Regions from separate parts of the Aquipseudomonas alcaligenes genome, predicted to be linked through region 4. Evidence: riboswitches for the same ligand, from Rfam matches in the RefSeq annotation. Region 4 holds a riboswitch; each other region holds the start of a gene.
The links. A riboswitch is a leader RNA that binds a small molecule or an ion and turns the genes downstream of it on or off. The one in region 4 is predicted to bind cobalamin.

Region 1 (4,802 bases), 770 kb from region 4:
CCTTCTGGCTGGTCGGCGCCTTGTCGATGATCTCCTGGGCCTTGAGCGCGGCGACCATATCATCGGTCGGAATGAAGGTGTCCTTGCCGACCATGCGCAGGAAGCGCGGCGCCGACAGGCCGCCGAGCTGGTTGCCGTGCTTGGCCAGGTACTTCCACAGGCCGACGATATCGGTCACCGGCCAGTCGGCGATCAGTGCACCGAAGCTGCCTTTTTCCTGGCGCACATCGAGAATGAACTGGGCATTGCGCGGCACGCTCTTGAGCTTGCCCAAATGGCGAATCAGCCGTGCATCCTGCATCAGCCGCTCCAGGTGCTCGGCGCCCATCAGCACCACCTTCTCCGGGTCGAAGCCGAAGAACACCTGCTCGAAGGCCGGCCACTTGGCGTCGACCAGGCTGTGCTTGAGGCCGGCGCGGAACACCCGCAGTGCCAGCAGCGACAGGTAGCGATCGTCACTCAGCGCACGCAGCTCGGCGTCAGAGCGGGGCTGCGGCAGGCGCGCCTCCAGCGCCGCGGCCGAGCCGAAGCGGTTGAGGCAGTACTCGTGGAGCCATTGATAGTCACGCATGCTTGATCTCCCTTGCAGCCGTGAAGGTTGCCCGACGCACGCGGGCTCAGTCCAGGCGATAGAGGTGGCGCGTTGCCTCGGCATACAGGGCCGACTGGGCGAAATCGTCCGTGGCCAGGACCCGCCCGACCAGGATCAGCGCGGTGCGGCGAAAGCCTTTCAGCGCCACCCGCGCCTCGATGTCCGCCAGGGTGCCGCGCACCCAGTCCTGGTCGGGCCAGCTGGCGCGGTACACCACGGCGATCGGGCAGTCGGGGCCGTAGTACGGCAACAGCTCGTCAACAATGCGCGGCAGGTGCTGCACGCCGAGGTGGATGGCCAGGGTCGCGCGGTGGCTGGCCAGAGCGCCCAGCTCCTCCCCCGCCGGCATCGGCGAATTGTGCCCGTAGCGGGTGAGGATCACCGTCTGCGCCACCTCCGGCAGGGTCAGCTCGGCCTCCAACAGCGCCGCGCAGGCGGCGGTCGCGGTGACCCCGGGGATGATCTCGAAGGGAATGTTCAGCGCGCGCAGCTCGCGGATCTGCTCGCCGATGGCGCCATACAGCGAGGGGTCACCGGAATGCACGCGGGCCACATCCTGGCCTCGCGCATGGGCCTCGGCCAGCAGCGCGATGATCTGCGACAGGTGCAGTTCGGCGGTATTCACCACCTGCTCGGCCTGGTGCCAGTCGAGCACGGCCGCCGGCACCAGCGAGCCGGCATAGACGATCACCGGGCAGCTGCGGATCAGGCGCTGGCCCTTGACGGTGATCAGCTCGGGGTCGCCGGGGCCGGCGCCGATGAAATAGACGGTCATGCACAGGGCTCCGAATCGATGCGCGCCAGGGCGCAGGTGGCATTGGCGCTGCGCAGGCGCGGGCCGAGCAGCTGCGCCCGCCCCAGGCGTGCGGCGGCGGCCAGAGCGCTGGGCTCGGCCACCGCCGGGCTGCCGGCCACTTGCTGGGTCAGCGGCTTGGCCTCGGCCTGCCCGGCGAATGCCAGCAGCGCCTCGGCCGCCACATGTTCCAGCGGTAGCCGCAGGCGTTCGGCCAGGGCCTGCAGGCCAGGCTCGTCACGCTTGTGCGCGCTGCTGGCCAGCCCGACCAGTTCGTCCAGCTGCCGGCCGTGGGCAGCCAGGCACTGCTGCAGCAGCGCCTGCAGTTCGTCCACCGGACAACCGCGCCGGCAGCCGAACCCGGCAATCAGGCGAATCGGCATGGGCACTCCCGCTGCGAGCCAAAAGGCCGCGTAGCTCAGCACGCGCGCCGATGCGGGTCAACCGCACGGTTGACCGCTTTCCGGCCGCTGCGTAGCCTTGCGCCCTTTCCGAGGTTCTTCTTCGCCCGACGAAGAAGCTAAGAGGGAACAGGGTTCATGCCCTGGCTGCCCCCGCAACTGTGAACGGATGACGTCCTTCGACATGCCACTGCCCTGACGGGTGGGAAGGCGAAGGATAGAGCCCGAGCCCCCTATGATCTCGCCAGAGATCGCAGGAGGCTTTCGGCCTCACGCCGTGAGCCAGGAGACCTGCCTCGTGAAAGTGTTCGACAACCGGGCGGGGTGATCCGGTGGTGTTCGGCCCTCGCTCGCCTGCGGGAGCCCCGCCCTGCCCGTCCGTCCATTTTCCCGACGCAGCAGGGCCGCCATGCACACTCTCGCCAAACTCCCCGTCACCATCGTCACCGGCTTTCTCGGTGCCGGCAAAACCACCCTGCTGCGCCATCTGCTGAGCCACGCGGGCGGGCGGCGCATCGCAGTGATCGTCAACGAGTTCGGCGAGCTGGGCATCGACGGCGCCATCCTCAAGCAGTGCTCCATCGGCTGCAGCGAGGAAGAAGCCGAGGGCCGCATCTTCGAGCTGGCCAACGGCTGCCTGTGCTGCACCGTGCAGGAAGAGTTCTTCCCGGTGATGCGTGAGCTGGTGGCGCGTCGCGGCGAGCTCGACCATATCCTCATCGAAACCTCCGGCCTGGCCCTGCCCAAGCCGCTGGTACAGGCCTTCAACTGGCCGGAAATCCGCACCGCCTGCACCGTGGATGCGGTGATCACCGTGGTCGACAGCCCGGCCGTGGCTGCCGGCACCTTCGCCGCCTTCCCTGAGCAGGTGGACGCCCAGCGCCAGCAGGACCCGAACCTCGACCACGAGTCGCCGCTGCACGAGCTGTTCGCCGACCAGCTGGCCAGCGCTGACCTGGTGCTGCTGAACAAGACCGACCTGCTGGATGCCGATGCACTGGCCGCCGTGCGCGCCGAAGTGGCCGAGGAACTGCCGCCGGCGGTCAAGGTGATCGAGGCCCAGGGCGGTGAGCTGCCGCTGGAGGTGCTGCTCGGCCTGAACTGCGAGACCGAGCTGCATATCGACAGCCGACGCACTCATCATGACGAGGAAGACGAGGACCACGACCACGACGAGTTCGACGCCTTCGACGTCGTGCTGCCGGAAGCCGAGGAAGCGCGCCTGCTGGCCGCTCTCAAGGACGCCGTGGCCAAGCACGGCATCCTGCGCGTCAAGGGCTTCGCCGCCATCCCCGGCAAGGCCATGCGCCTGCTGGTGCAGGGCGTCGGCCAGCGCTTCGACCGCCACTTCGACCGCGCCTGGGGTGCAGACGAAGCGCGGCAGACGCGCCTGGTACTGATCGGCCAGGACCTCGACCGCACCGCCATCGAGGCGGAGCTGAAGGCCGCACTGGCCGGCTGACATGCACCTGCTCCGCGCCCAGGCCGGCGTCACCCTGCCGGCCGACAGCATCGCCGACCTCGGCCAGACCCCGGCCGAGCTGGTGATCCTCTGCACCGGTGACTCGCACCTCTCCTTGCTGGCCGAGGTGGCGCGCGAGCTGCCCGCGGATTTCCCCAGCCTGCGCCTGGCCAGCCCGGCGCAGCTGCCCAACCATGCTTCGGTGGATTTCTACGTCGAGCAGGTGCTGCGCCACGCCAGGGTCATCCTGATCTCGGTACACGGCGGCGTCAGCTACTGGCGCTACGGCATCGAACGTGTGGTCGAGCTGGGCCGCCTGGGCGCCACCATCATCCTGGTGCCGGGCGACGACCGCGCCGATCCCGAGCTGAGCGAACTGAGCAACGTGGCAAGCGAGAACAGCCAGCGCCTGTGGCAATACCTGCGCCAGGGCGGCGCGGACAATGCGCGCCATCTGCTGCACTGCATCGCCAGCCGCTGGCTGCAGCGCGATTATCCGTGGAGCGAGCCGCGCACTCTGCCGCGCACGCTGATCCATCACCCGCGCCATACTGAGGCAACCCTCGATCACTGGCGCGCCGACTGGCAGCCGGACCAGCCGGTGGCAGCGCTGCTGTTCTACCGCGCCCAGGTACAGGCCGGTAATACCGCCTTCGTCGACGTCTTCTGCCAGCGCCTGCAGGCCCAGGGCCTCAACCCGCTGCCGATTGCCGTGGCCAGTCTCAAGGAAGCCGAATGCCTGGCGCAGGCCGAGGCCTGGCTGGACCAGGCCGAAGCGGCGGTGATCCTCAACACCACCGGCTTCGCCCAGTCCAACCCGGATGCGCCACAGGAACGGCCATTCCGCCGCGACGTACCGGTGCTGCAGGCGCTTTGCGCCCTGGACAGCGAAGAGCAGTGGCAGGCCAGCGCCCAGGGCCTGGGCCCGCGCGACCTGGCCATGCATATCGCCCTGCCCGAGCTGGACGGTCGCCTGATCACCCGGCCGATCAGCTTCAAGGGCGTGGCCGCGCGCAGCGAACGCAGCCAGAGCGACGTGGTGCGCTATCGCCCGCACCTGCCGGGCATGGACTTCGTCGCCGAGCTGGCACGACGCTGGTCCCAGCTTGCCGCCAAGGCCAGCGCCGACAAGCGCGTCGCCCTGATCCTGGCCAACTACCCGACCCGCGACGGCCGCATCGGCAACGGCGTCGGCCTGGACACCCCGGCCGCCGCGCTGAATATCCTGCGCGCCCTGCAGCAGCAGGGTTATCCGGTTGAGGGACTGCCGAACGACGGCACCACGCTGATCCACCAGTTGCTCGGCGGTGTGACCAACGATCTGGACAATCTCGACCTGCGCCCCTGCGCCCAGAGCCTGGCGCTGGACGACTACCAGCACTGGTTCGCCAGTCTGCCCGAGGCCAATCAGCGCGCCGTGACCGAGCGCTGGGGCCAGCCCGAACAGGACCCGATGTACCGCAGCGGCCGCCTGATGATCGCCGGCCTGCGCTTCGGCCTGACTTTCGTCGGCATCCAGCCGGCGCGCGGCTATCAACTCGACGCCGCGGCGGT
Region 2 (4,802 bases), 780 kb from region 4:
CCCCCGCAGCGCTGCATCGCTGATCCGCCATGGGCGTGGGCCTTGCGCCTACGCCCATGAGCCGGCAGAGTAGGGCGCATCCCGGCCAGGACGCCCGCCCATGCATTTCACGGCTCGCCTTTCCCTGCTAGCCCTCGCCGCGCTGCTCACCGCCTGCGCCGGCAACCCTCCCGCCGAAGAACCCAGCAACCCCTTCCCGATCGTGGATGGCAGTGCCGACGACGTGCTGATCAGCGCCATCGGCCTGGTCGGCACGCCGTATCGCTACGGCGGCAATACCCCGGAGAGCGGCTTCGACTGCAGTGGCCTGATCGGCTACGTCTACCGCAACTCGGCCGGCATCGCCCTGCCGCGCTCGACCCGCGAAATGATCCATGTGCGCGCGCCCAGCGTCGGGCGTGACCAGCTGCAGAGCGGCGACCTGGTGTTCTTCGCCACCAATGGCGGTGGCCAGGTCAGCCATGCCGGCATCTACGTCGGCGAGGGGCGCTTCGTGCATGCGCCGTCCAGCGGCGGCACCGTGCGCCTGGACTACCTGAGCCAGACCTACTGGCAGAAGAGCTACCTGGGCGCCAAGCGGGTGCTGGCCGCCCGTCAGCTGGCGCGCCAGCCATGACCAATCGCACGCTGAATCTCGACGACGCCCTCTACCAGTACCTGCTGGATGTTTCCCTGCGCGAGTCGCCGCTGCTCAAGCGCCTGCGCGAGGAAACCGCGCAGCTGCCCATGGCGCGCTGGCAGATCGCCCCCGAGCAGGGCCAGTTCATGGCCCTGCTGGTGCAGCTGACCGGCGCCCGCCGGATCCTCGAGATCGGCACCTTCACCGGCTACAGCGCGCTGTGCATGGCCCAGGCCCTGCCGGCGGACGGTCGCCTGATCTGCTGCGACCTGCCCGGCGAGTACAACGCCATCGCCGAGCGCTACTGGTACGAGGCGGGTGTGGCCGAGCGCATCGAGCTGCGCTTGGCGCCGGCGCTAGAGACCCTCAATGCGCTGGAGCGCGGCGGCCAGGCCGAGAGCTTCGACCTGATCTTCATCGATGCCGACAAGGCCAACTATCCGGTGTACCTGGAGCATGCCCTGGTGCTGGTGCGCCAGGGCGGGCTGATCCTGTTCGACAACGTGCTGTGGAGCGGCCGGGTGCTGGAGCCGAACCCGGAAAGCCAGGACACCCGCGCCATCCAGGCGCTCAACCGCGGCCTGCGCCGCGACACGCGCATCGACCTCAGCCTGCTGCCGCTGGGCGATGGCCTGACCCTCTGTCGCAAGCGCTGAGGCCATGGCCGAGCCGATCCGCCTGCCGCCGCAGCCGGAGGCCTGCGAGCTGTGTGCCCGCCGGCTGCCGCTGACCCGCCATCACCTGATTCCCAAGGCCCTGCACGACAAGCCTTATGTGCAGAAGCGCTTCGCCAGGGCCGAGCGCATCACCGCCACCCTGTGGGTCTGCCGCGCCTGCCACAACCAGATCCACCGGCTGTTCGACGAGAAGGAGCTGGCGCTGACCTACAACAGCCGCGAGGCCCTGTTGGCCGACGAGCGCCTGCGCACCTTCGTCGCCTGGCTGGCGAGCAAGCCGGCCGGTTTCACCCCGCGCTTCTGAGCACGCGTTGACGCTCCCGCCCCCAGCCTCTACCCTGCGCGCCTGCAACAGGTGCCCCCGCCATGCGTGGCCGAGGGGTGAAACAGGGAAGCCGGTCCATTCAAGCCGGCGCTGCCCCCGCAACGGTAGGTGAGACAAGGGTCGCCTACGCCACTGTGCCTTGGCACGGGAAGGCGCGACCCGCAGGCCAATGGCCTGGCTCACGAGCCCGGAGACCGGCCTGTCGCGCTTCCACGGCATTGCGGCGGGCTTTGCGGGTGGGCAGGGCCTGCGGCCCTTCCTGCGTGCGTCCGTCTTCTGCCTTTCGACACCCAATGCCTGGCCCCTGGGCCGGACAGGAGAGCGGCATGGCCGAATCGGCAGAACGCGACGCCCGCCACCAGGCGCGCATGCAGCGCAAGAAAGCCCTGATCGACGCGAAGATCGCCCAGGCCCAGGACGAGTACGGCCTGCTGCTGGTGCATGCCGGCAACGGCAAGGGCAAGAGCAGCTCGGCCTTCGGCATGGTCGCCCGCGCCCTCGGCCACGGCATGAAGGTCGGCGTGGTGCAGTTCATCAAGGGCGCCGCCAGCACCGGCGAGGAGGCCTTCTTCCGCCGCTTTCCCGATGAGGTGCAGTGGTTCGTGATGGGCGAGGGCTTCACCTGGGAGACCCAGGACCGCCAGCGCGATATTGCCATGGCCGGCGAGGCCTGGCAGGTGGCGCAGCGCCTGCTGGCCGACGAAGGCATCGGCCTGGTGGTGCTGGACGAGCTGAACATCGCCCTCAAGTATGGCTACCTGCAGTTCGACCAGGTGCTCGCCGACATCGAGGCGCGGCCGCTGCTGCAGCACGTGGTGGTGACCGGGCGCGGCGCCCTGCCGGAGCTGGTCGAGGCGGCGGATACGGTGACCGAGATGGCGCTGGTCAAGCATGCCTTCAAGGCCGGAGTGAAGGCGCAGAAGGGGGTCGAGTTTTGACTCGCTACCCTCTCCCCAGCCCTCTCCCGCACGCGGGAGAGGGAGATATGAGCCTGAAGCTTTCGCGTACTACTCCCCTCTCCCATTTATGGGAGAGGGGCCGGGGGAGAGGGCAATGACCACTCGCAGTTGCTCGGCCCTGCTGATCGCCGCGCCTGCCTCCGGCCAGGGCAAGACCACCGTCACCGCCGCCCTGGCACGCCTGCACCGCCGCGCCGGGCGCCGCGTGCGGGTGTTCAAGTGCGGCCCGGACTTCCTTGATCCGATGATTCTCGCCCGTGCCAGCGGCGCGCCGGTGTACCAGCTGGACCTGTGGATGGTCGGCGAGGACGAGTGCCGGCGTCTGCTCGGGCAGGCGGCGCAGGAGGCCGACCTGATTCTTATCGAAGGGGTCATGGGTCTGTTCGACGGCCAGCCCTCGGCCGCTGCCCTGGCGCGCCGTTTCGGCATACCGGTGCTCGGGGTGATCGACGCCGGCGCCATGGCCCAGACCTTTGCCGCCCTGGCCTACGGCCTGGCGCATTTCCAGGCCGATCTGCCGTTCGCCGGGGTGCTGGCCAACCGCACCGGCAGCGAGCGCCACAACGGCATCCTGCAGGCCAGCCTGCCGCCCTCGATCCGCTGGTTCGGCGGTCTGCCGCGCTCGGCCGCACTGGAGCTGCCACGCCGCCACCTGGGGCTGATCCAGGCCGAGGAGCTGGCCGACCTCGATGCGCGCCTGGACGCCGCCGCCGATGCCCTGCTGGCCAGCGCCGGCGAGGTGCTGCCCGAGGCGGTGAACTTCGCCGCCGCGGACGACCCGTGCATCGAGCCGCTGTTGGCCGGTGTGCGCATCGGCGTGGCGCGCGACACCAGCTTCGCCTTCCTCTACCAGGCCAACCTCGACCTGTTGCGCGCGCTGGGCGCCGAGCTACGGTTCTTCTCGCCGCTTGCCGATGCGGCGCTGCCGGATGTCGATAGCCTCTACCTGCCCGGCGGCTACCCCGAGCTGCACCTGCAGGCGCTGGCCGATAACCGGCCAATGCTGCGGGCCATCCGCGCGCACCATGACGCCGGCAAGCCGATCCTCGCCGAGTGCGGCGGCATGCTCTATCTGCTCGAGGCCCTGACCGACAAACAGGGCGCCAGCGCCGAGCTGCTCGGCCTGCTGCCCGGCAGCGCGCGCCTGCAGCCGCGCCTGGCCGCGCTGGCCCTGCAGCAGGTGGAGCTGCCGGAAGGGGCCCTGCGCGGGCATACTTACCACCATTCCGTGCTGGACTGCGCCCTGGCGCCGCTGGCCCGGGGCGTTTGCCCGAATGGCAAGCCGGTGGCCGAGGCGGTGTACCGCCTGGGGCGCCTGACCGCCTCCTACATCCACTTCTACCTGCCGTCCAACCCACGGGCGGCGGCCGAGCTGTTGCTGCCATGACCGACCACGCCTTCAGCCCCGAGGAACGCGCCGCGGTGTACCGCGCCATTGCCGAGCGCCGCGACATGCGCCATTTCGCCGGCGGCGAGGTAGCCCCGGAGCTGCTGGCCCGGCTGCTGCAGGCGGCGCACCAGGCACCGAGCGTCGGCCTGATGCAGCCCTGGCGCTTTATCCGCATCACCCGGCCCGAACTTCGGGACGCCATCCATGGCCTGGTCGAGGCCGAGCGTGTGCGTACCGCCGAGGCCCTGGGCGAGCGCAGCGACGAGTTCATGCGGCTCAAGGTCGAGGGCATTCGCGACTGTGCCGAGCTGCTGGTGGCGGCCCTGATGGACGGTCGCGAGGCTCATGTGTTCGGCCGTCGCACCCTGCCGCAGATGGACCTGGCCTCGCTCGCCTGCGCCCTGCAGAACCTCTGGCTGGCGGCGCGTGCCGAGGGGCTGGGGATGGGCTGGGTGTCGCTGTTCGATCCTGTCGCCTTGGCCGAGTTGCTCGGCATGCCGGCGGGTAGCCAACCGGTGGCGGTGCTCTGTCTGGGCCCGGTGAGCGAGTTCTACGACAAGCCGATGTTGGTGCAGGAAGGCTGGGCCCGCGAGCAGGCGCTGGACGAACTGGTGTTCAGCGACCGCTGGGGGCAGCGCTCGTGAGTGTCGCACTGTCCGCCCTGGCCGGCGTCGGCCTGGACGCCTGGCTCGGCGAGCCGCGGCGCTGGCACCCGCTGGTGGGCTTCGGCCACCTGGCGCAGCGCATCGAGCAGCGCCTCAACTCGGGCGGGCGCGGCTGGCGCAGCCATGGCGTCAGCGGCTGGTGCCTGGCGGTGCTGCCGCCGGTGCTG
Region 3 (4,802 bases), 1.4 Mb from region 4:
ACTCCGAGTGCCTGACCGGCGATGCCCTGTTCAGCCAGCGCTGCGATTGCGGCGCCCAGCTCGAGGCCGCCCTGCGCGCCATCGCCGCCGAGGGCCGCGGCGTGCTCCTGTATCTGCGCCAGGAAGGCCGGGGTATCGGCCTGCTGAACAAGATCCGCGCCTACGAGCTGCAGGATGGCGGCGCCGATACGGTGGAGGCCAACGAGCGCCTGGGCTTCGCCGCCGACCAGCGCGACTACTCGATCTGCCAGCCGATGCTCGACCACTTGGGCATCCGCGCGATCCGCCTGATGACCAACAACCCGCGCAAGGTCAAGGCGCTGGAGGGCTTCGGCGTGCGCGTGGCCGAGCGTCGGCCGCTGGAAATCGCCCTCAACCCGCACAACCGCAAGTACCTGGCGACCAAGGCCGGCAAGCTCGGCCACATGCTGGGGCTGCAGCACCAGGAAGAAACCGAGTGACCCGCGCCGAGGTGCGTCGCCGGCTCGCCCTCGAGTGGTGGCGCTGGCTCGGCTTCGCCCTGGCGCCGCTGTTCTTCCTCAACCTGCTGTTCGGCGGCAGCCAGGCACTGGGCAGTGTGCTGGAGATGCCGCTGTTCATCGCCGGCCTGGCCTCCATGTTCGTCAGCCTGCCGCTGTTCTCCGCCTACAAGCGCGCGCTGATCGCCACCGAGGCCGCGCTGGACGGTGAACACGAGCGCGAGGCCTGGCTGGCACTGGCCGCGCAGCGGCGCAGGGCCTTCCTCGGTGCCGGCCTGCCGGCCTGGATCGCCGCCATTGCCCTGTTTAGCGGGCTCAATGCCGTTGCCCTGATCCTCCTGGCCCTGAGCAGCGTGGTGCTGTTCTGCCTGTACCGCATTCCCCGCCAGCTGGGTTGATGCGCGCGCTGCTGGCTGCCTGTCTGCTCGCCCTCAGCCCGGCGCTGACGGCGGCCGAACGGGTGGTCAGTCTGGCCCCTTCGATGTCGGAAATCATGCTGGAGCTGGGCGCCGAGTCGCGCCTGGTCGGCCTGCTCGATGGCGGGCCGCGTCCGCCGGCGCTGGCGGGTGTACCTTCGGTCGGGCGCTATGGCCAGGTCGAGCTGGAAACCCTGCTGGCGCTCAAGCCGGACCTGCTGCTGCTCTGGCCCGGCAGTGTGCCCGAGGCCCAGCAGGCGCAGCTGCGGGCCTTCGGCATCCCGCTGTATGTCGGCGAGCCCCATGATCTGCAGGCGCTGGCCGAGCAGTTCGCTGAGGTGGGTCGGCTGGTCGGTGCCGAGGCCCATGGGCGCGAGCTGCGCGACCGCTTCACCACGCGCCTGGCCGAGCTGCGCCGGCGCTACCGTCGCAAGCCGCCGCTGGCGGTGTTCTACCAGGTCTGGAACGAGCCGCTGTACACCCTGGGCGGGCGGCAGATCGTCAGTGACGCGCTGCGGGTGTGTGGCGCGCACAACGTGTTCGCCGATCTGCAGTTGCCGGCCCCCCAGGTCAATGTCGAGGCGGTGCTGGGGCGCGCGCCCGAGGTGATTCTGGGGGGCAGCGAGGCCGAACTGCAGCGCTGGCGAGCCTGGCCGCAGCTGCCCGCGGTGCGTCTTGGCCAGCTGTGGACGGTACCGGACAAGGGCCTGGAGCGCCCCAGCTTCCAGATGCTGGCGGCCACCGAACAGCTCTGCGAACTGTTGGCCAGGGCCCGTTGAGGTATTGAGAAAAAAGGCCCCTCGCGGGGCCTTGTTCGTTTACAGCCTGGGAGTCCAGACGAACCCGAGCAGGGCCGTGCGGCCTTCCTGGCGGTAGCCGTAGCGTTCGCCTTCGTGCTCGTACAGGGCGCGCTGGTAGTCCTTGTCCAGCAGGTTGTCGATCTTCGCCTCCAGCTTCAGCTCGCCGCTCGCCTGCCAGCTGCCGCGCAGGCCGAGCAGGCCGTAGCCGCCCAGTTCGTGCTGGTTGTCCGGGTCGTCGTAGCTGCTGCTCGCCAGCTGCCAGGTGGCACCGACGGCGAAGGCACCGAAGGCGCGATCCAGGTCCAGGCTGAGGGTGCGGCGGGCACGGCGATTGAGGGTGTGGCCGCTGTCGCGGTCGCGCGGATCGACGAAGGCGATGCCGAGCTGGCCCTGCCAGCCGAACAGCTCCTGCTGCAGGTTGGCCTCGAAGCCGTGGATGCGGGCTTCGGCGATGTTCTGCGGGATGAAGTTCTGGTCGCTGGCGATCGCGTCCTCGATATCGGTGCGATACAGCGAGGCCTCCAGGCGTGTGCGCTCGGCCAGTTGGCTGCGCCACTGCAGCTCATAGCTTTTCGAGTGCTCGGGCTTGAGGTCCGGGTTGCTGTAGTCCGGGTAGTAGAGATCGTTGAAGGTCGGCGCGCGGAAGCCCTCGCTGTACGACAGCACCAGGTCATTGCCGGCGTTCAGCGGCAGGGTCAGGGCGCCGCTCCAGGTATTCTCGCTGCCGAACTGCTCGTTCTTGTCGTGGCGTACGCCCAGCTCGGTGGAGAAGTGCTCGCTCTCATAGCGATGCTGGACAAACGCGGCCTGGTTCCAGCGCTGCTGCTCGGCGAAGGCGGTGTTGCTGTTGAGCTGATCCTCGTACCACTCGCCACCCAGCAGCAGGCCGTGGCTGTCGCTCAGGGCCAGGGTGTTGAGCCAGTTCACCGAGTCGCGATAGGTGTTGAACACGCCACGCTCGTCGCTGAGCTTGTCCAGGCTTTCCTCGCGGTTCTCGCTGTGGCCGACTTCCAGGCGGCTGCTCCACAGGTCGTTGACCTGCGCGTCCAGGTAGCTGGACACGCTGCTGAGGGTGAAGTCGCTGTAGGGCTCCTGGCCGACCGACTCGAAGGTGGTCATGTCGAAACGGCCGAAGGGGTTGTCGAACTCGGTACGGCCGCGCTGGTCGAGGACGTTGACGCCGGCTTCCAGCTGTTCGCTGAAGCTGTGGCTCAGGCTCAGGCTGAAGGCCTTGTTGCGGTAGGCGTCGTGGTCCTGGTCGGAGTCGTAGGAGATGCCGGTGCGATCGATGCCGTCGCTCTCGTCGAGGCTACCGGCCAGGCTGAAGCGGGTCTGCTGGTCGCCGCCGGAGAGTCCGGCGCTGCGTCGCCAGCTGTCGTTGCTGCCATAGCTCATGCGTACGAAGGGCTGCAGGCCCTCGCCAGCGCTGCGGCGGGTGAAGATCTGCACCACGCCGCCGATGGCGTCGGCACCGTACACCGCCGAGCGTGGGCCGCGCAGCACTTCGACGCGCTCGATCTGGTCGACATTGAGGAACTGCAGGTTGCTGTCGCCGGAGCTGGCCGAGGCGATGCGCATGCCGTCTACCAGCACCAGGCTCTGTGCCGACTTGGTGCCGCGGATATACAGGCTGGCCAGGCTGCCGGCACTATTGTCGGTCACCTGCACGCCGGGGGCGCGGCGCAGCAGGTCACTGACCGAGGCCGGCTGCAGGCGTTCGATGTCGGCGCGGGTGAATACGGTGCTCGCCGTGCTGCTGGCATCGCGTTGCTGCACGTCGCGGTTGGCGCTGATCAGCGTCTCGGGCAGCTTGAGCGCGGCGTCCTGGCCGGCGGCCAGCGCGAGACCAGCAGGCAGCAGAGCCAGGCTCAGCGCCGAGAGAGGCAGGGTGTGGGACAGTTTCATCGGGGTTCCTCAAAGACAAAGACTTCGAGGAGGGCAGAAAGCAGGCGCACGGCGGCGCCTGACGGTGCGGCCCTCCGCAACACCAGTCGAATCCGTCAGGCCGGTCTCCGGGCTCTCGATTCCGCTCCGCGCGCCTTCCCGGTTGACCCAGTGGCTGTTGCGCGGATCTGCAGCAGGGCTGCGATCGATTACCGTTGCGGGGGCAGCGCCGGGATTGCTCATGGAGCGCACCGGCTTCCCGATTATCGCCGGCATTGACCGGCGCACCTGATGGAAAAGAAAACGCCGCGCACCTTAGTGCACGGCGTGTTGAAGCTCAAGCAAGTTTAGCGTGCCTCAGCTTGAGCTTTGCTCAAGTTGCTGCAGGCGGCGACGGACGGCCGCCTCGATGCCGGCCAGGTCCAGGCCGCACTCGGCGAGCATCTGCGCCGGCTTGGCGTGCTCCACGTAGTAATCGGGCAGGCCCAGGTGCAGCAGCGGCTTGACCAGGTTCTCGGCGGCGAGGAACTCGCTGACCGCTGAGCCTGCGCCGCCCATCACGGCGTTTTCCTCGATGGTCACCAGCAGCGCGTGGCTGGCCGCCAGTTCGCGCAGCAGGGCCTCGTCCAGCGGTTTGACGAAGCGCATGTCGACCACCGTGGCATCCAGGCTTTCGCCCACGCGCAGGGCCTCGGCCAGCTGCACGCCGAAGACCAGCAGGGCCACGCCCTGGCCCTGGCGACGCAGCACCGCCTTGCCGATCTCGACACTGTCCAGTGCCGGGTCGATGGGCGCGTTGGGGCCGCTGCCACGCGGATAACGCACGGCTGCCGGGCCCTGGAAGTGGTAGCCGGTGGTCAGCAGCTGGCGCAGCTCGTTCTCGTCGCTGGGCGTGGCGATCAGCATGCCGGGGATGCAGCGCAGGTAGGAGATGTCGAAGCTGCCGGCATGGGTCGGGCCGTCTTCGCCGACCAGGCCGGCGCGGTCGATGGCGAACAGCACGTCGAGATTCTGCACCGCCACGTCATGGATCAGCTGGTCGTAGGCGCGCTGCAAGAAGGTGGAGTAGATCGCCACCACCGGCTTGGCGCCGTCGCAGGCCATGCCGGCGGCCAGGGTCACCGCATGCTGCTCGGCGATGGCCACGTCGAAGTAGCGTTCGGGGAAGCGCTCGCTGAAGGCCACCAGGTCCGAGCCTTCCTTCATCGCCGGGGTGATGCCGA
Region 4 (4,802 bases):
CACGAAGCGCGGGTTCTCGCGCAGCTGCTCCAGGCCGTGGCGGATGAACTGGTCGACATAGCGGTGGTAATTGGTCAGCAGGATCCACGGCTGCACGTGACGCCAGTCGCTGCCGGTGTAGTGCACCAGGCGGCGCAGGGAGAAGTCGGTGCGCGCCGCGTCGAACAGCGCCAGCGGCAGGTCGCCGCTGTCGCCCCAGTCGTACAGGCCGTCGGCCACCGAGTCGGTGGCGGCGGACAGGTCGGTGCTGGGGAACACCCGCGCCAGCTCGGCGGCGCTCACCCCGGAACCGGCCAGCTCGTCGCCCTGCTCGACCACATAGGGATAGGGAATGTTCTGCTGGCTGAAGCCGACCTCGACGGTGACGGTGAAGTCCTCCATCAGCGGGCGCAGCTGGTCCAGCAGGTAGCCGCGAAAGTCCTGCGGGTGGGTCACGGTGACCCGGTAGGTGCCCGGCACCTGCACCTTGGCGTAGGCGCGCACGCTGCTCGGCACCTCGCCCTGGCAGTGGTAGGTCAGGCGCAGCTCGGGGTAGCGGAACAGCGCGCGCTCGTCCTCGCCGGGCTGGCTGCGTTCCTTGAGGTAGAGCTTGAGCGCCAGGCTCAGCGCGCCGCTGGCCTGACGATGCAGCTCGGCGAGGCGCTCGACGGCCTCCTCGGCGGTACGGGCGACGACGAAATCGGTAGCACTCACGGGGCAGCTTCCTGGCTGTGGCGATGGCCCTATCTTGCGCCTCGGCGCCCGCCGCCGGCAAACCCGGCGCGGGCCATCTAGGCTTGTCCTAACGCCGCCAAGGAGAGCCGCCGTGTGCCGTCTGCCGATCCTCTGCCTGCTGCTTGCCGCCCCGGCCCTGGCCGCCGAGCTGGATGGTCGCTACCAGGGCACGCTGGACGAGCGGCCGACCGAGCTGATCCTGCGCAGCCAGGAGCAGCGGGTGGAGGGCGAATACCGCGAGGGCAGCCGCAGCTTCCGCCTCAGCGGCAGCTTCGATGGCCAGGCGCTGCAGGCGCAGATCAGCGATGCGGATTCAGGCCAGGTGCTGGCCAACATGAACGCCAACTACGCCAACGACATGCTCGCCGCCAGCCTGGCCGCGCGCGACCCCGCCAGCGGCGCGACGCTGGTGCGCGAAGGCCTGTTCCAGCGGGTCGCCCCGCCGCCACCGCCGGCCGACCCCGACCACGACCCGAGCCTGGTCGGCACCTGGGTCTACGAGCAGGACGGCGATGCGGCGCTGGGCGGGCCGGGCAGCGTGACCACCCTGCGCATCCGCGCCGACGGCAGCATCGACCAGTGGCGCCGCAGCGTCAGCGGCGGCAGCGAGTGGAGCTACGACCGCCCCGGCGAGCTGCAGTACAGCGGGCGCTGGCGCAGCGAGCAGGGCCTGCTGCTGGTGCAGCTGAAGGGCGCGCGCGAGTACCAGCCGGCGGCGCGCTACCGCTTCCGCGCGCCCTTCCTGGTGACCGAGAGCAACACCGGCGAGATGCTCTGGCAGCGGCGCTGAACGACCTCAGGCCGGCTGGTGCAGGCGCACGTTGAACAGCGGTCCCTGGCTGTAGCGGGCCAGGGTCTTGGCGGCGGCCAGCACACCCAGGTCGATCAGCGGCTCGAGCAGGATCACGCTCATGTAGGCCAGGCCGAAGCTGCCGACGGACAGCAGATTCTCGGCGGAGAAGCCGTTGCCGTAGAAGGCCCAGAAGGCCACCCAGGCGACGATGCCGCCCTGGTAGGCGGTGGACAGCGCCAGGGCCTGCCTGTAGCTGGTGTCCACATAGGCGGTGCGCGCCGGGATGATGCGCCGGGCCAGCAGGTGGATACCCCACAGCGGCAACAGCAGGGTGGTGACGTTCATGCCGTACTGCGGCAGGTCGAACGGGGCGAACAGCAGGCCCTGCAGCAGCAGGCCGGCGGCCAGGCCGATGGCCGCGGCGCCGGCGCCGAACAGCAGCAGCAGGGTCGAGCCGAGGATCAGGTGGACTTCCGAGACGCCCACCGGATGGTGCGGCAGGACCTCGAAGAAGCAGAACACCAGGGCCGTGGTGAGCAGGCTGCGCAGGGCCAGGGCAGCTGCCCCGCCATTGTCGCGCAGGCTGTCGCGGGCGAGCTTGGCCGTGAGCGCGAAGGCGCCTGCGGCGGTGGCATAACTGAGGAAGAGCTTGGCGCCGGCAACGACGTCGGGTTCGATGTGCATGAGGGTTCCTTGGTCGCGCCCACCGCGCGACGGTTCGGATGGAGGAATGGGCGCGAACGCCCGCAGGCGATGGCAGGTCTCCTGGCTCGCGGCTTGGCACTTCGCCCGCCTTCCCAGCCGTTCGGGCCAGTGGCGTGTGGGCGTCGTTCGCCGCTTACAGTTGCGGGGGCAGCCAGGGCATTGGCGACACGCGCCGCACCCTGTTCCCTTTTCATCCGCCCGAGGGGCGGAACCATCGGCGGCCACCTTAGCGCCATGCGCCGGCAAAAGACAGCCCGTCCGCCACGCATTGACCCCGGCCAGGCCCCGTCCTAGACTGCGCGCCCTACAGATCACGCCGTCCACCGCCGCCATGTCGTCGCTCGCCCACCTGCCCTGCTCCGCCCAGCCCGACCCGCGGCTGCTGGCGCGCACCTGGCCGCGTGACGCCCTGCAACGCCGCCGGCGCAGCGTACTGTTCGCCTTCACCTTCTCTCCCCCCGCCGCCTGAACGCGCCTCTGCCCCGCGCAGAGTCCCGACCCCGTCTCGCCCGCGCACTCGCGGGCAGCCGTCTTTCATGCTTGCAAGACCCGCCAGGTGCTGGCGGGTGGGAGTATTCGATGCGTTCTTCCTGGCTTCTCGCCGTTCTGATCTTCGCCGTGTCCGTGGTCGGCCTGAGCATGGGCACCAGTCTGCCGCTGGTGGCCCTGCGCCTGCACGCGAGCGGCTCCGGCAGCCTGCTGATCGGCCTTTTCTCGGCGCTGCCGGCGGCCGGCATGATCCTCGCCGCCCTGCTGGTCGGCCGCCTGAGCCGACGCTACAGCGGGCGCCGGCTGTACCTGGCCTGTTTCGCCCTGTGCCTGCTGGGCACTGCCGCGCTGCTGCCGACCGAACCGCCGCTGGCGCTGCTGGCCGGCGCGCGCCTGCTGCTGGGCATCGGCATGGGCGTGCTGGTGATCCTCGGCGAATCCTGGGTCAACGAGCTGTGCGACGAACGCCGGCGCGGCCAGGTCGTCGCGCTCTACGCCGCCTGCTTCACCGGCTGCCAGCTGGGCGGCCCGGCGATGATCGGCCTGTTCGGTGCGCAGAGCGCCTGGCCGGCGCTGCTGGTGGTGCTGGCCAACCTGCTGGCCTTGGCGCTGGTCTGGCACAGCCTGCCGGCCGCCTGGTCGGAGCCGACCGAGGCGGGGCCGCGGCGCTTCTCCCTGCTCGGCTTCGTCCGCGTGGCCCCGGCGCTGTGCCTGGGCGTGCTGTTCTTCGCCTTCTTCGATGCGGTGGTGCTGTCGCTGTTCCCGGTGTACGCCAGCGGCCATGGCTGGGCGGTGGGCGTGGCGGCGCTGATGGCCAGCGTGATCCTGGCCGGCGACATGCTGTTCCAGGTGCCGCTGGGCTGGCTGTCCGACCGCCTCGACCGGCGCGCCCTGCACCTGGGCTGCGGGGTGCTGACGCTAGCCCTGGGCCTGGCCCTGCCCTGGCTGATCGGCCAGCACTTTCGCGGCCCCGACCTGGTCACCGCCAATGCCTGCGTCGGCCTGCTCTGGGGTGTCGGCAGCCTGCTCGGCCCGCTGCTCAGCGGTGCGCTGATGGACGTCGGCCCGCAGGGCCTGCCGCTGGCCCTGTGCCTGGCCGCCAGCCTGTTCGTGGTGGCGGCCCTGGGCGCCCTGCCGCTGGCGCGGCGAGCGCTGCCCCGGCTCAGGTGAGGTGCGGGGTGCTGCGCGCCAGCAGCGCCTCGGCGTCGATGCCGCGCGGCAGGGTGCCGTAGACCCGGCCACCCTCGCCCAGGCGGCTGGCGATAAAGGCGTCGCTCACCGTGGCGTTGCCGGCCTCCAGCAGCAGCTTGGCCTGCAGGGCCACGGCCACGTCCTCGGTGAGCTGGCGGGCGCGGTACTGGATGTCGGCGGTGTCGCGGAAGTCGGCCTGCAGCTTGCCGATGTGCGCCTTCAGGCGCGCGTCGCCGTGGCCGTCGCCCAGCTCGGCGAACAGCGCGTCGAGTACCCCCGCTTCCTTGGACAGGGCACGAAGCACGTCCAGGCACTGCACGTTGCCCGAGCCTTCCCAGATCGAGTTGACCGGCGCCTCGCGGTACAGCCTCGGGAGGATGGTTTCCTCGACATAGCCGGCGCCGCCCATGCACTCCTGGGCCTCGTTGATCATCGCGGGCGCGCGTTTGCAGATCCAGTACTTGCCGATGGCGGTGACCAGGCGGGCGAACTTGTCTTCCTGATCAATGTGCGGGTTGTCCAGCGCCTTGCCCATGCGCATGGTCAGGGCCAGGGCGGCCTCGCTCTCCAAGGCCAGGTCGGCCAGCACGTTCTGCATCAGCGGCTGCTCGGCCAGCACGCGGCCGCCGACCTTGCGGTGCGCGCAGTGGTGCGCGGCCTGGGTCAGGGCCTGACGCATCAGGCTGCTGGAGCCGATCATGCAGTCGAAGCGGGTCAGCGCAACCATCTCGATGATGGTCGGCACGCCGCGGCCTTCCTCGCCGACCATCCAGGCCAGGGCACCACGGAACTCCACCTCGCTGGAGGCGTTGGCCCAGTTGCCCAGCTTGTTCTTCAGGCGCTGGATGTAGAACTGGTTACGCGTGCCGTCCGGGCGATGGCGCGGCAGCAGGAAGCAGCTCAGGCCCTT

Region 1: another riboswitch for cobalamin. It lies ahead of cobW (cobalamin biosynthesis protein CobW); the one in region 4 lies ahead of AAG092_RS14750 (energy-coupling factor ABC transporter permease).
Region 2: another riboswitch for cobalamin. It lies ahead of cobO (cob(I)yrinic acid a,c-diamide adenosyltransferase); the one in region 4 lies ahead of AAG092_RS14750 (energy-coupling factor ABC transporter permease).
Region 3: another riboswitch for cobalamin. It lies ahead of AAG092_RS08210 (TonB-dependent receptor domain-containing protein); the one in region 4 lies ahead of AAG092_RS14750 (energy-coupling factor ABC transporter permease).

Annotation. Positions count from the first base shown of each region.
Region 1 is NZ_CP154874.1:3,827,496-3,832,297, reverse strand. It holds gene AAG092_RS18600 (DNA-3-methyladenine glycosylase I) at 1-571, opposite strand, end outside; gene cobM (precorrin-4 C(11)-methyltransferase) at 618-1,367, opposite strand; gene AAG092_RS18590 (cobalamin biosynthesis protein) at 1,364-1,768, opposite strand; cobalamin riboswitch at 1,863-2,100, shown strand; gene cobW (cobalamin biosynthesis protein CobW) at 2,196-3,248, shown strand; gene cobN (cobaltochelatase subunit CobN) at 3,250-4,802, shown strand, end outside.
Region 2 is NZ_CP154874.1:3,833,857-3,838,658, forward strand. It holds gene AAG092_RS18610 (C40 family peptidase) at 1-23, shown strand, start outside; gene AAG092_RS18615 (C40 family peptidase) at 101-616, shown strand; gene AAG092_RS18620 (class I SAM-dependent methyltransferase) at 613-1,275, shown strand; gene AAG092_RS18625 (hypothetical protein) at 1,280-1,600, shown strand; cobalamin riboswitch at 1,633-1,839, shown strand; gene cobO (cob(I)yrinic acid a,c-diamide adenosyltransferase) at 1,948-2,559, shown strand; gene AAG092_RS18635 (cobyrinate a,c-diamide synthase) at 2,675-3,967, shown strand; gene bluB (5,6-dimethylbenzimidazole synthase) at 3,964-4,614, shown strand; gene cbiB (adenosylcobinamide-phosphate synthase CbiB) at 4,611-4,802, shown strand, end outside.
Region 3 is NZ_CP154874.1:1,695,876-1,700,677, reverse strand. It holds gene ribA (GTP cyclohydrolase II) at 1-461, shown strand, start outside; gene AAG092_RS08220 (MFS transporter) at 458-877, shown strand; gene AAG092_RS08215 (helical backbone metal receptor) at 877-1,674, shown strand; gene AAG092_RS08210 (TonB-dependent receptor domain-containing protein) at 1,714-3,600, opposite strand; cobalamin riboswitch at 3,681-3,886, opposite strand; gene dxs (1-deoxy-D-xylulose-5-phosphate synthase) at 3,937-4,802, opposite strand, start outside.
Region 4 is NZ_CP154874.1:3,058,577-3,063,378, reverse strand. It holds gene amn (AMP nucleosidase) at 1-693, opposite strand, end outside; gene AAG092_RS14755 (hypothetical protein) at 806-1,504, shown strand; gene AAG092_RS14750 (energy-coupling factor ABC transporter permease) at 1,511-2,191, opposite strand; cobalamin riboswitch at 2,245-2,443, opposite strand; gene AAG092_RS14745 (hypothetical protein) at 2,544-2,681, shown strand; gene AAG092_RS14740 (MFS transporter) at 2,792-3,871, shown strand; gene AAG092_RS14735 (acyl-CoA dehydrogenase family protein) at 3,864-4,802, opposite strand, start outside.